Regions from separate parts of the Selenomonas sp. oral taxon 137 str. F0430 genome, predicted to be linked through region 2. Evidence: riboswitches for the same ligand, from Rfam matches in the RefSeq annotation. Region 2 holds a riboswitch; each other region holds the start of a gene.

What was found. A riboswitch is a leader RNA that binds a small molecule or an ion and turns the genes downstream of it on or off. The one in region 2 is predicted to bind cobalamin.
Region 1: linked by a shared signal. The riboswitch ahead of HMPREF9162_RS02800 (methylmalonyl-CoA mutase family protein) and the one ahead of nikB (nickel ABC transporter permease) in region 2 are both predicted to bind cobalamin.
Region 3: linked by a shared signal. The riboswitch ahead of HMPREF9162_RS01600 (autotransporter outer membrane beta-barrel domain-containing protein) and the one ahead of nikB (nickel ABC transporter permease) in region 2 are both predicted to bind cobalamin.
Region 4: linked by a shared signal. The riboswitch ahead of HMPREF9162_RS01170 (hypothetical protein) and the one ahead of nikB (nickel ABC transporter permease) in region 2 are both predicted to bind cobalamin.

The regions. Positions count from the first base shown of each region.
Region 1 is NZ_AENV01000005.1:324,045-327,711, forward strand. It holds gene HMPREF9162_RS02790 (TatD family hydrolase) at 1-266, shown strand, start outside; gene HMPREF9162_RS02795 (G5 and 3D domain-containing protein) at 459-1,268, shown strand; cobalamin riboswitch at 1,356-1,583, shown strand; gene HMPREF9162_RS02800 (methylmalonyl-CoA mutase family protein) at 1,999-3,667, shown strand, end outside.
Region 2 is NZ_AENV01000009.1:46,891-50,557, reverse strand. It holds gene HMPREF9162_RS07375 (MATE family efflux transporter) at 1-1,274, shown strand, start outside; cobalamin riboswitch at 1,389-1,586, shown strand; gene nikB (nickel ABC transporter permease) at 1,736-2,680, shown strand; gene nikC (nickel transporter permease) at 2,677-3,489, shown strand; gene HMPREF9162_RS07360 (ABC transporter substrate-binding protein) at 3,584-3,667, shown strand, end outside.
Region 3 is NZ_AENV01000005.1:46,807-50,473, forward strand. It holds gene HMPREF9162_RS01595 (O-acetylhomoserine aminocarboxypropyltransferase/cysteine synthase family protein) at 69-1,358, shown strand; cobalamin riboswitch at 1,546-1,722, shown strand; gene HMPREF9162_RS01600 (autotransporter outer membrane beta-barrel domain-containing protein) at 1,922-3,667, shown strand, end outside.
Region 4 is NZ_AENV01000003.1:12,445-16,111, forward strand. It holds gene HMPREF9162_RS01160 (valine--tRNA ligase) at 1-975, opposite strand, end outside; gene HMPREF9162_RS01165 (YhcH/YjgK/YiaL family protein) at 1,099-1,569, opposite strand; cobalamin riboswitch at 1,831-2,014, shown strand; gene HMPREF9162_RS01170 (hypothetical protein) at 2,190-2,531, shown strand; gene HMPREF9162_RS01175 (TonB-dependent receptor domain-containing protein) at 2,570-3,667, shown strand, end outside.

The DNA of each region.
Region 1 (3,667 bases), on a different contig from region 2:
TTTACATCGGCATTGACGGCCCGCTCACCTATAAGAACGCGGCAAAGCTGCCCGACATCGTGCGCGAAGCACCGCGCGACCGCCTCCTCATCGAGACGGACAGCCCTTACCTCGCACCCGTTCCACTGCGCGGCAAGCGCAACGAGCCCGCCTACGTCGTTCATGTGGCGGCAAAGATCGCAGAAGTGCGCGGCGAGAGTATCGAGGAGGTCGCGCGTTACACGACGGAAAACGCCCTGCGGCTTTATCCGAAACTGAACAACTAAATATTGTTTTGTCTGATTTATAAGCCCTGCGTCGCTGCAAAAACGGTGGTGCGGGGCTTTTGTATTGGGAAGAAAATCCTAGATTGTGGAGAGTAAGAACAGAAAATCGCTATCAATTCGTGTCCGCATCCCATTCTTCATGAAAAATTCAGCTTAAAGTGGGAAAATGCTTTCAAACAAAGGGGGCATTCTATGCGTTTGAAATCAGTAGGGAATTTCATTCAAACTAAGAAAAACACGATGCTCTGTGCCATGCTCGGCGGCATGATGCTGCTCTCGAGCGGATTCACGATGAACGGCTTTCCGAAGAATATGCACCGCGTCAGCGTGCATGTTGACGGGCAGACCCTCACCGATATGACGGTACAGACGAAACCCAAGGATATTTTTGCCAAACTCGGCGTAAAACTCGGTGAGAAGGACACCTACGAGGTGTTTCGAAGCGAGGACTGGCGCCGCACCGAAATCGAAGTGCGCCGTGCGGTGCCTGTGACAATTTCGTTTTGGGGTGATACGCAGGAGGTCATGACGAGCAGCCGCACGGTCGGCGACGTCATGGCGGAGTACGGCTATAATATGAACGAGATCGACGCGGCACCGGGTGTGGATGCCCCTGTCACGGAACATCTCGCGATTATGCTGACGGAAAAGCCGGAGGCAGCCGAAGCCCGCCGCGCACGTGAACGCGAGGCAGAGCGTGTCAGCCGCGGCATCCCGCGCTACCGTGCGGCATATACCATGCATGCCTCGGCATACCTGCCGAGCGACGGCGGCGGCAGCGGCATCACGGCCAGCGGCATCCCGGCGCGGCGCGGTGTCGTCGCGGTCGATCCGAACGTGATCCCGCTCGGATCGCGCCTCTACATCCCGGGCTACGGCGAGGCGATCGCCGCGGATACGGGCGGCGCCATCGTCGGACAAAAAATTGATCTCTGCATGGAGAGCTACGACGAAGCAATCCAATTTGGACGGCGTAATGTCGAGGTCTACGTACTCGAATAATAAAATTTTCGCGCGACACAAAAATCGCGCGATTTTTTATTGACAAGACCGTTCATCAGTGATACTATACTATCGTACGATAAAAACTTCATATGGATTGGATCAGGTGTAGGGAGATGCTTCGCAGAGATGCGGACATCAACCGAACTTAATAGGGAATCCGGTACAAGCCGGAGCGGTCACGCCACTGTAACAGCGAGTGAACCTGCAAGGTAGATAGAAGATATCTACAGTCACTGGGGAGAGCATCCTTGGGAAGGCGCAGGCGAGCGATGAACTGAAGCCAGGAGAACTGCCTGATTGACAATCACCGTTTGACCTACGAGTGATGGGGATGGGGATTACGAATCGTTCGCTTCAAAACGAAAATCCGGCGCAGCCAAGAGATCGGATTAGATGAGAACTGAGTGACGATATCGGAAGCCCGTCCTGCACAACGTGTGGGGCGGGCTTTTCGCTTGCCATACGGTGCGTGAGCATGTCCCGAGGAGATCGGTGTGCATGGGAAGATGAGCTTCCGTGCATAGCGATTTCCCCGGGATGAAGGGGCGGTATACACCCCTTGGGGAAACATTGCTCATCTTTTCAGTTCTCATTTATCTCCGTTATGGAGGTCACTCCGAGGGTGGAAGCTCGGGGTGTTTTTTTTATAAAAAAACTGCCTCACCGCAGTTTTTTAAGAGAAGTTTGAGTTCATCAGCTTCCCTTATCATACAAAGGAGGACGTACTATGCCGGAAGAAAAAGAGCGCTCAAGCGACGAAGAACTTCAGCAGCTTCTGAAGAAATCGGCTGAGGTCGAGGATTTCCCCGACGTTCCGCTCGATGAATTCACTCCGCCGACAGACGAGGAGTGGAAAGCTGCGTGCGAAGCTCTGCTCAAGGGAGCTCCGTTCGAAAAAGTGATGTTCACGAAAACCTACGAGGGCATCACATTCGAGCCTATGTACACGAAGAAGCACACGGAGGAAATCCTGCCCAAGAGCGTTATGCCGGGGATGGGCGACTTCCTGCGCGGTGTGGATGCGGCGGGCTACATCGGAAAGCCCTGGGGCATTGCCCAGGCGTGCGACGAGACCCTGCCCAAGGAGAACAACGAGCTGCTCCGCCATGAGAATGACAAGGGCTCGACCATCTACCACATCGTCCTCGACAGTGCGTCACGCAAAGGCGTCGACGCGCGCGAGGCGGAACATGTCGGTGACCTCGGCACGAGCGTGACGACAGTCGACGATATGCACACGCTGCTCGAGGGGCTCGATCTCGGGAAGTTCCCGCTCTATGTCTATGCAGGCGCAGCGGTGCTCCCGATCCTCTCGCTCGTCGCGGCGGCACGCCGTGCGGCAGGGGAGGATATGTCGGGCGTGCGCGGCGTCATCGGCGCCGACCCCATCGGCGAGCTCGCCGCACGCGGCAAGATCGGCGCGTCGCTCAGCGCACAGTATGATGCAATGGCGGCGGCGGCAAAATGGGCGGTGAAGAACGCGCCGCATGTCAAAACCGTATTTGTACGCAGCGATGTTTACAGCAACGGCGGCGCGAACGACGTGCAGGAGATTGCCTCCTCGCTCGCAACGGCGACGGCGTATCTGCGTGCGCTCTGTGAGCGCGGGCTCACGGTTGACGACGCGGCGTCGCAGATCATGTTCGGGTTCTCCATGGGCGCGAACTTCTTCCTCCAGATTGCGAAACTGCGCGCGGTGCGTCCGATTTGGGCGCAGATCGTCAAGGCGTTCGGCGGAAACGCGGAATCGCAGAAGATGCGCATTCACGCGCGTCCCGCGCTCTTCTTCAAGACCGTTTACGACCCGTACGTCAACATGCTCCGCAATACGACGGAGATCTTCTCGGGCGTTGTCGGCGGCATCGATTCCTTCGAGAGCGCACCGTTTGACGAACCGATCCGTAAGGGTGACGAATTCTCCCGGCGCATTGCGCGCAACATCCAGATCATGCTCCAGGAGGAGTTCGGGATGCTTCAGCCGATCGATCCCGCAGGCGGATCGTGGGCGGTCGAATCGCTGACGCGCCAGATGAAAGAACGCATCTGGGCGGAGTTCCAGACCATCGAGGGCAAAGGCGGGATCGTCGAGGCCTTAAAGAGCGGCTATGTGCAGGAAGAGATCGCGAAGATCCTTGCCGACCGCTTCAAGAAGGCGGATGTGCGCAAGGATCGCATCGTCGGCAACAACATGTATCCGAACATGACGGAGACCCTGCTCGACCGCCGCGAAGAGGATACGGTGGCGCTGAAACAGCAGCGTGCCGCCGATATCGACGCATATCTCGCCGACATTGATGTGAAGCACTGCAAAGACGCGCTGACAGCGCTCAGGAGCGCGCCTACCGTCGAGAACGGCGTCGAGGCGGCATTTGCCGGCGCGACCATCGCGGAACTCA
Region 2 (3,667 bases):
ATGCGGATATCATCATGGTCGGTTCGCTTGGCACGGCTGCAATTGCGGCGGTCAGTATTTTTACTCAGCCTCGTATGGTGCTCCTCACCGTGGCACGTTCCGTTGCCGCCGCCGTCACTCTGCTCATTGCGGAGCGGTTTGGCAGACAACAGAGCGACAGCTACGGCGATGTGATGAAAAAGACCTTGTCACTCGTCGTTGTCGTTCTCGGCATCGCGCATATTGTCTTTTTTATCTATATCGAGGACATCCTCCTATGGATGGGCGCACAGGAAAACTATATCGCTGACGCAGTGCTTTATGCATCGTGGACGCTGCCCGCTGTCTTTATCACATCGCTCTCGGCGACGATGCAGGCGGTTATGCTTGGGCGCGGCGAGTCTATGACCGTGCTCTCCATCAATCTGCAGGGGAACGTGCTGAACGTCATCCTCAACGCGTTTCTCATCTATGGCATCGGGCCTTTTCCCACCCTCGGGGTGCTCGGCGCCGCCATCGGTACGATTGGCAGCTCTATTTGGTCGTTTCTCCTCAGCGTGCGCGTTCTCTTCCGCTGGGGCATCTTTGGACAGGGGAGCTATCTGCCGACGCGCGATTATTTCCGTGAGTTCCTCGGCGTATTTGGCGGCATCTTCAGCGAGCAGGGATTTGAGCGCATCGGTATGGTCGTCTATACGCGCATGGTCGCCGAGCTTGGGACGATTCCATATGCCGTGCACGCCATCGCGATGAATTTCTGCGACTTTTACTACAGCTTCGGCGGAGGGCTTGGCAAAGCGAGCACCGTGCTCGCAGGACATAACCGTGACGATGAAAAGCGGGATGCATGGCGGCGTTTCGTATGGATCGGCATTACATGGGGCTTTTTCTTCTCGACGGTCGCGTTCCTGCTGACCTTCGTGTTCCGCGAGGAGATCTTCAGTATCTATTCGAGCGATCCGGAGTTGCTTGCACTCGGCAGCATAATTCTCATCTATGTCGCGGCGGTCAGTTTCCCGGAGGCGCATCAGATGATCTGCGCGGGCATCCTGCGCGCGAGCGGAAAGACCACGCAGGTCGCAGCGTATTCCTTTGTCAGCATCACGTTCCTGCGCCCCATCATCACCTATGTGTTCCTGCACGAAATGAATATGGGACTTGCAGGGGCGTGGCTCTCCCTCGCACTTGATCAGACGATACGCGCGCTCTGCGCTACATTCCTCCTGCGCGGTGTATACCGAGCGAAATATGCGCCGAATGTCCTTGTTGCTTCGATAAACAATAATAACTTATGATTATTCTGGACGAATCTCTTGACAAATCTGTCGTATGTAGATATACTACGCCTATAATCCTATAAAACTGCATAAAACGTTGCAAGTGTCGGAGAGATGTTTTCGTATCAGGGGGATATGAAAATATATGCAGGTCTCCGAGCGATGAGAGGAAAACGGGTGCAATGCCCGTGCTGTCCCGCAGCCGTATGTAGGGAATGTTCTTCCACAGGCGCAGAGCCTGTGCCTGTAAAGTCACTGGTGACAACCGGGAAGGCGGAAGAACGTGAGGATCTACAAGCCGGAAAGCCTGCTTGCAATAGGATTCATTGATGGACTCACGAGAGATGGGGAGATGGATGCACGGTTTGTGGTACCCGTATGGGTATTTATGACCTTGTTTTTGTGCGTTCGACCGCCTGTCTTTTCAGAGACAGGCGGTTTTTATGTGAAGAAGGCAAAGGGAAAAAGGAGATGGAGACTTGACTGCCAAATTTTTGCTGACGCGTTTGGGGCAGATGCTTCTAACGTTGCTCGGCGTGACGTTCCTGACGTTCAGCCTGACATTTCTCGCGCCGGGCGACCCGGTGGACGCGATTCTCGAGACAGGCGATACGATCGTCTCGCAGGAGACGATCGAGCAGACGCGCCATGAGCTGGGGCTGGATCTGCCGTTCCATGAGCAGTATATCCGTTGGCTGAACGGCGTGCTGCACGGGGATATGGGGAAGAGCTATTCGGCGAAGATCCCCGTTGTGGATAAACTCGCTCAGGCGCTGCCCGGTACGCTCGTGCTTGCGGGCACCGCGCTCGTGATGATGCTCGTCATTTCCGTGCCGTGCGGGATTCTCGCCGCCGTGTATCGGAACCGCTGGCCGGACTATCTGATTCGAGGAATTACGTTTCTGGGCGTTTCGATGCCGAGTTTTTGGGTCGGACTTATTCTTCTCTTTGTCTTTGGTCTGAAACTGGGGCTGTTCCCGATTGCGGGCGGCGAAGTGACGCCGGATCGGATGGTCTTGCCTGCGCTCACGATCGCGATTCTCCTGTCGTCGAAGTATACGCGTCAAGTGCGTACGGCGATTCTTGAGGAGCTGGGACAGGACTACGTCGTTGGCGCGCGTGCACGCGGGCTCTCGACGCAGCGCATCCTGTGGCGCCATGTGCTCCCAAATGCGTGCCTGCCGCTCATCACGCTGCTCGGTCTTGCGGTCGGCTGGCTGCTCGGCGGCGTGGCAGTCATCGAGATCGTCTTCTCGTGGCCGGGCATGGGGCGTCTTGCCGTGCGTGCGATCGAGATGCGCGACTATCCGCTGCTCGAAGGCTTCGTGTTGTGGATCGCCGTCCTCTATATGCTGGTCAACTTTATTGTGGATATTTCCTACACCTATCTTGACCCGCGCTTGAAGAAGGGGGCGAAAGCATGAGCAAGGATGCCAAAATTCTGCGCAGATACTCGATTATGGCGGGTATCATCTTTTTGGTCGCGCTCCTCGTTCCGTTCATTTTGACGGAGGATCCGTATGCGTCCGTGATGCAAAATGCATTCCTGCCGCCGTCCGCCGAGCATTGGTTCGGCACGGATAAACTCGGGCGTGATCTCTTCACTCGTGTCATCTACGGTGCCCGTATCTCCATCTTTATGGCGCTCACGGTCGTCATCCTCATCGCGGGTGTCGGCTCGCTGATCGGTGTCGTCTCCGGCTACGTCGGGGGCAAGGTGGATACGGTCATCATGCGACTGGCCGACATGTTCCTTGCGTTCCCGGGCATCGTGCTTGCGATCGCGATTGCCGGTATGATGGGCGGGAGCATCGTCAACGCGATTCTCGCGCTCGTTGCGGTCGGCTGGACGAAGTACGCGCGCCTCGCGCGCTCTGTAGCGCTCAAGATACGGCAGCAGGACTATATATCCGCCGCGATCACGAGCGGTACGCGTCCGCGCGATATGCTTATCCGCCATGTCGTGCCGAATATCATCCCCATCGTGCTCGTCACGGCGGCGATGGACATCGGCGCGATGATGATGGAGCTTGCGGGACTCTCCTTCCTTGGATTCGGTGCACAGCCGCCGACGCCGGAGTGGGGGCTCATGCTGAACGAGGGGCGTCAGTCTCTCCAGACGGCGCCGTGGCTCATGATGTTCCCGGGCGCAGCGATCGTCATTGTCGTCGCCGTGTTCAACCTGTGGGGCGATGCGCTCCGCGACTATTTGGATCCGCGCAAGGCGAACTAAGCCTTTTGGGATAAAGGGACGGATGCGGAAGGGTCGCATCCGCCGGATGTTTGGGGTTATGTAAGGAGGTTTTTCTGTGAAAAAATGGAAAAAAATGCTCACGGCGGCGCTCGCTGTGTGCGTGTCGGCGGCGGTCTTGACGGGCTGCGGCGGCGGAGATAAGGCGGCGGACACGAAG
Region 3 (3,667 bases), on a different contig from region 2:
CAGGAGTATAATATAACATATCTATTAAGTATGAAATTAAGCTCTGACAAGGAAAGGGGTACCCCCTCATGAGTGACAAGAAGTACCGTTTCGAAACGCTCCAAGTCCGCGCCGGCCAGGAGCAGCCGGATCCCGTCACGGACGCGCGCGCTGTTCCGATCTATCAGACGACCTCCTATGTGTTCCGCGATGCGCAGCATGCGGCGGATCGGTTCGCCCTGCGCGATCCCGGCAACATCTACGGGCGGCTCATGAACCCCACGCAGGATGTCTTCGAAAAACGCATCGCGGCGCTCGAGGGCGGTGCGGCGGCGCTCGCCTTCGCGTCGGGCGCGGCGGCGGTCACCGCGACGATCCAGGGGCTCGCCCATGCGGGCGATCACATCGTCTCCCAGCAGACCATCTACGGCGGCTCGTTCAACCTCCTGAAGCACACGGTCAAGGAGTGGGGCATCGACGTCACCTTTGTCGATCCGAAAGGCGGCGCGGCGGCGTATGAGGCGGCGATCCGTCCGAATACGAAATGCGTCTACATCGAGACCGTCGGCAATCCGAACGCCGATCTCGTCGACATCGAGGCGATCGCCGAGATCGCGCATAAGAATGGCATCCCCGTCGTCATCGACAACACGTTCGCGACGCCGTACCTCCTGCGCCCCATCGAGCACGGCGCGGATATCGTTGTGCATTCGGCGACAAAGTTCATCGGCGGACACGGCGCGGCGCTCGGCGGCGTCATCGTCGACAGCGGCAGGTTCGACTGGAAGGCGTCGGGACGGTTCCCGCACATCACCGAGCCGAACGCGAGCTACCACGGGCTGAGCTTTGCCGATGCGCTCGGCGCGATCGCCTTCATCGTCTACCTCCGCGCGCTCATTCTGCGCGACACGGGCGCGACCATCTCGCCGACGCACGCATTCCACTTCATCCACGGCCTCGAGACGCTCTCCCTGCGCGTGGAGCGTCACACGGAGAACGCGTTGAAGCTCGTCGACTTCCTCAGCAAACACCCGAAGGTCACGAAGGTCAACCACCCCGCGCTGCCCTTGCATCCGGATCATGCCCTCTACGAGCGGTACTTCCCGCACGGCGGCATCTCCATCTTTACCTTTGACATCAAGGGGGGACAAGAGGAGGCGTACCGCTTCATCGATAAACTCGAGCTGTTCTCCATCCTCGCGAACGTCGCGGATGTGAAGTCGCTCGTCATCCACCCCGCGACCACGACGCACTCGCAGATGAGCGCGGAGGAGCTCGCGGCATCCGGCATCAACGCCGGCACCGTGCGGCTCTCCGTCGGCATCGAGCACATCGACGACCTCCTCGCCGACGTCAGCGCGGCGCTCGACGCTGTGTGAGGCATTCGGTTCGCCACTGAATTATGTGAAGTAAATATTTAATCCCCCTGCATTTAATGTAGGGGGAATTTTTTATACTTATGATAAATTGAGGTTGTGAATGATATTCATGATTTTTTCAATAAAATATTGTCCCATATATTGATTCTATTGTAAAATGATGATATAATGTCGCCTGAAATTCACAAAACTACACAGACGAACAGGTTCCGTAAGGATTCATAGGGAAGTCGGTGCAAATCCGACACGGTCCCGCCGCTGTATCAAGGAGTGCGGCTGCATATGGTCACTGGAGATTTTCCGGGAAGACGCAGCCGCGCGATGATTTGGAGTCAGAAGACCTGCCTGTTCCAAGGTCACCGTTACCACCTGCGAGCGACAGGGAGGAGATTCATATACGGCTGTATTGCCGTTCCATTCATATGCTTCTGCCTCTTTTGGCAGAGGCTTTTTTTGTACCGCTCGCCGGGGATACGTTCGGAGAGGAGGAAAACGCAGAATATTAACAAGAATGCATGTGCATTTTTTCACAGAGTATTGATTGTTCGGGAGGAAGAAAAAACGTGAAATTCGAAAAAAGAGAGCTGAGACTTACGGCACTGGTACTTATGGCGCTGATGGGGGTTAGTGCGTGCGGAACGGCGTCGGCGGAGGAGCAGACAGGAACCACGTTCACTAAGGGACAAATTGACGGGAAACCCGCATATAAATTTTCAAGTGATTTTGCAAAATTCAACGTCTGGGATGGCGCAACAAAGAGCTACACATTTACAAAAGACAGCACGATAAATACGAAATCCATCACAGGAAATAGCGCAGATGTCAATGTCAATGCACCCGGCGTGACGCTTACGCTCAATTCAAAGGAGAACCTTGGCATTCAGAGTTATAAGGGGCGCGGCTATAAGGCGGATCCCAATTACTATAACGGACTTCATGACGTCACGATTACGGCGAAGAAAGTCATTGTCAATGTTGACCGTACCTCACATACAAATGCGGACGATTCCTACGGGATCATCTCCGGCTCTTCCGACGCGAAAACTGTGCGCGTGAACGGCGATGTGGACGTTAATATCTCGAGCAATTTTTTGAAAGCGCCGGACGGCTCCGGCGACCGTGATCCCGCTGTGACCTGCGGCATCGGCACACTGAACCATGGTCATGTTTACATTGACGGAAATGCGAAAATTCGCGTCAAGGTGCCGACACAGCAGAGTCTCGGCAGCCATGGCGAGAACTTCCTCTCCCACTACTATGTCAGCGGTATTTCCGCGATGCTCAATTATGATGGAGATACACAGGGCGGCAATATCACGGTGACGGGTGACGTTGACGTCGAATCCGACGGCAGTGGCGTCCGTGCGGGAACGCGTTCCACGGTAACGATTGGCGGCGGCGGCAGAATCAAAATCAATAAGGAGCATAATCTTCCCCATTTTGCGATCAATGCCGAGGAAGCAACTGTCAATATGAATGTAAAGCTCGACAAGGACGGCAACGTCGTCGGCGCAGGCAGCCGCAAGACGGAGATCTACGGCAACATTGGGCTCATTGACAGAGAGGGAACGGCTACTACATTCGGCAATACGCTGACGCGGATCAATGTGGGACTGACGACCGCCGACTCCATATTTACGGGCATTGTGCTGGATAATTACAAAGAGCAAGGGAAAAACGAGCCGGACAAGAAGGCAATTCGTGAAGCGACGGGGCTTAACCTGTATCTGCAAAACGGTGCGAAATGGGTGAACGAAGAGTGGGGCGCGATGATTCCCACGCGTGCGGGGTTCAGCGGCAGTAAGCTACGCTCGCTCCATGGCGGTGTGGATGCCGACCATGCGGGCAGGATCTTCCAAAAGGATGCGCGCTCCATCACGATCAACCACTATGATGGATTTACCAATGTCTACTATGATCGCACGGCGCCGGATGCCACGACGCTTGTCGGCGGAGATTTTGTCGTTAAAAATGCCGCCGCAGGCAGCGGCGTCACTCTGCGCACCTCCGGCAACGGGCTCGACACATCGAAATATAAAGAAGCGCTCGAATCGCTCGCACATAAATTCTACTACGAAGGATATAAGAGCGGCGAGAAGAACATCACGGGCAAGGCGGAGATCGCCGAAGGCGCGATTACGCCATGGGCACGGCGCATGTTGTCCTATGACGACGCAACGGGACAGGCGATGCTCGGCGCAGCGGTTCCGGATGAAAACCGCATCACTTACGGGCCAAAAGAAACACTCATCATGAGCAGCGCAAAATCCGCGATGGCAGCTTCTGCAATGGCATTCCGCGCGGAAGCC
Region 4 (3,667 bases), on a different contig from region 2:
CTTGCGGCAGGCATAGCGATCCATGCCCTCATAATGCCCCGCGCCCGCGGTCATCTTCCCTTCCGTATCGATGACGATGATCTGCGCCAGATTGTGCCGCAGTCCCATCTCAAAGTCGTTCGGGTCGTGCGCCGGCGTCACCTTGACCGCGCCCGTCCCAAATGCGGGATCGACATAGGCGTCGGCAAAGAGCGGGATGCGCCGTCCCACGACGGGCAGAATCAGCGTTTTCCCGACGAGATGTTTGTACCGTTCGTCGTCCGGGTGTACCGCGACGCCCGTATCGCCGAACATCGTCTCGGGGCGCGTGGTTGCGATCTCGACGTACTCGTCCGTCCCCTCGATCGCATAGCGCAGATGCCAGAGATGCCCCTCTTCCGTCTCGTGGTTCACCTCGATGTCGGAGATCGCCGTCGTGCAGGACGGGCACCAGTTCGTGATGCGCGTGCCTTGATAGATGAGCCCCTGCTCGTAGAGACTGACGAACGCCTCGCGCACCGCACGCGAACATCCCCCGTCCATCGTGAACCGCTCGCGCGCCCAGTCACAGGACGAACCGAGCATCCGCAGCTGATACATGATGCGGTCGCCGTACTGCTCCTTCCACGCCCACACGCGCTCGAGGAACTTCTCGCGCCCGAGGTCGAACCGCGTCGTCCCCTCCGCGCGCAGCGACTCCTCGACCTTTGCCTGCGTCGCGATGCCCGCATGGTCGCAGCCCGGCACCCAGATGACGTTCTTCCCGCGCATCCGCTGATACCGCACGAGGATATCCTGCAGAGTATTGTCGAGTGCATGCCCCATGTGGAGCTGTCCCGTCACATTCGGCGGCGGGATGACGACGCTGTACGGTTCGCGGCTCTCGTCCGCCTCTTGATGAAAAAATCCGTGATCTTCCCAATACGCATACCATTTCCGCTCAAAGGAAGCGGGATCGTAGTTCTTCGGAATATTGGCGCCCTGCTCTTCTGACATCTATTTCGTTCCTCCCGAAAAAAGCGCCCCGTCCCGAGGGGGACGAGGGCGCCCGCACATCGTCGTTTATTTTGGTATGAAATACTACGTAAGAGTAGCACAAAACAATATTTTTTGCAAGGATCACGACGTCATGAGAGACGAATGAACCTTAACGACCGCCTTGCGGATCTCCATCGGCTCGCCTGCTGCGACCGTCGGGCGGTGGATTTCCCCCGGCGCAAAGATCGTCACCGTCCCCGGCACGGCGTCGATATACTCCGGATCGGGCGTCCCGCGGTAAAAGATCAGATCGCGCTCGGGGATGCGCGCCGCGACCTCTCCCTCTGTGCCCTGCGGCGCATAGTGCAGCCGCTCCGCTCCGCGCGCGAGGTACTGCACATCGTAGTACTGCTCGTGCGCCTCCGCGCGCTGATCGCCGTACCGCCGCGTCACCGCGTCGAACACATCCGCGTACATATCATCGCCCGCAATCTCCACGCGCCCCGCCTGCATATTTGCAATATCGCGCAGATGCAGCACCTGCAGCGCCTTTTGAATCGGCGCCGGCAGCGACTTATCCTTCACCATTTCCTTTAGTTGTCCGGTTTGCATATGTTGAACCTCCTTCATTGAATCCTATATTTCACGGCTGCCGCAGGAAGCTTTCCGTATCCTGCCCAAAACAATATCCACAAAATACCGCGCCAAGCGGTTCTTAAACCTCATTCTACCGAATCAAACGCATTCATGCAAGACAAAATCACTTCCTAATAAACATTCAATATTTTTGCATATTCTTTTTTTCTGTTCCACCCGAATCCATCTTGACAAATTCCATTCCCCTATAATACAATAAGCGCGCATTATAATATCATAAACTTAAACGGAACAGGTGTCCTTTGGACTTAATAGGGAATTCGGTGTAAAGCCGAAGCGGTCCCGCCACCGTAAGGAAGAGCAATACTGTATGATGTCACTGGGGAGATCGTCTCCTTGGGAAGGCGCAGCTGCGCGATGATTCCGAGCCGGGAGAACTGCCTGTTTGACGCTCACCGCCTGACCCACGAGCGATGGGGAGGAGAGCCGCGCCCACAGCGGCGGTATGACGGCATTTTCCTGCGCGGAGAACGCCGTTTTTTTGTGAGATTTTTCCAAAAGGGGGTGAGGAAATGCGTTTATACAGGATGTTGTTCTTTGCTCTTCTGCTTGTCCTGTGCACAGGCGGCAGAGGAATGGCGGCGGAGGTCTCGGACGATCCGATGATGCTCGAGTGGACGACGACGAAGGTCTGGATCTCGGGCGGCGAGCTGTGCGTGTCCGGCATTTTTGAAAATCGACGCGACGACATCACTGTCACGGCGCTGAACGACTTCACAATGCAGATCACATTCACGCGCGCCGACGGCACGACCTACCAATTCGTCGGCACGCCGAAGCGCCTGCCCATGTGCAAAGTCCCTGCGGGTGAGACAAAACGGCTGACACTGAACTTCGGCTCATTCGAAGGACAGTGGAAAACATGGGTCACGGAGCAGAACTACGAATTCTCTTACATCAACGGAGCGCGGTGGTAATCCGCAGCCCCTAGAAGCGTCAAGGAGGAACTATCGGTATGAAGAAAAAGCAGCTGTCGGCGCTGATTGCCCTCGCATTCGTGTCCATTGGGGGGGGGCATAACGCCGCCTATGCCGCACATGATGAAAATCTCAATTCGTATACGCTGGATGACGTCGTCGTCTCGGCAGAGCGTACGAAGGATCAGTTCGGCGACACGATTACAGAGCAGTCCTATTATCGTACGGGCGGTGACGTCAAAGTCATCACACGCGAGGAGATCGAGAAACGTCATTACGTTGATCTGACCGAGGCAATCAAGCGCATTCCGGGCATCACGTTCCAGAATCCCGGCTACCGCGGCGGCGAGTACGGCTATCAGTTCTACAACAACGGAGTCTCCATCAACGGCGACACACGCGTCATCATTCTCATCGATGGACGCCGTGTGGACAATCTCACAAGTACGCGCGTCGGCGGCAACAGCAAAACCGGCACCAAGTCGACAGGCGTGAATCTCGATCAGCTCATCGGTATGGAGAGCGTCGACAAGATCGAGGTCATCAAGGGGCCGGGTGCCTCTGTATACGGTCCCGATGCAACGGGCGGCGTCATCAACATCATCACGCGCAAGGGCGGCGAGCAGCAGAAAGGGACGCTTGATCTCTCCACGGGGGCATGGCACAAACATAATTATGCACTGACGCTCTCGGGATCGGCACTTCCCGATCACAGCCTGCGCTATTTCTTCACGACAACCCGTTCGATGAGCGGCGATACGAAATTCGTGGACGGCGTTGTGGGCGGCACAGGCACGCTCGGCGGATCCGAGTACAAGGAAGACGCTCTGAATATCCGTCTGGACAAGAAGCTCAGCGATAAGCAAAATCTCAAGCTCTGGTATAATTTCAAACAGGGAAAAGACGGCTATCCGATCTCCGTGCCGAGCCTCAAATACTGGAACGAAGCCGATTGGGACAGAATCATATTCAAGGCGGCTGTCGGCGACCTTAACAGCAACAATGTATTACAGGATATGACTAATTCGCAAGGTAAATGGGTGCCAAAACGTGGTGACACAGACGTCCCTGGCTACCGCAATCTCTTTGCACTTGACGGGCAGGTCTATCGCTCGTTCAGTAAGTTCAAGGACAAT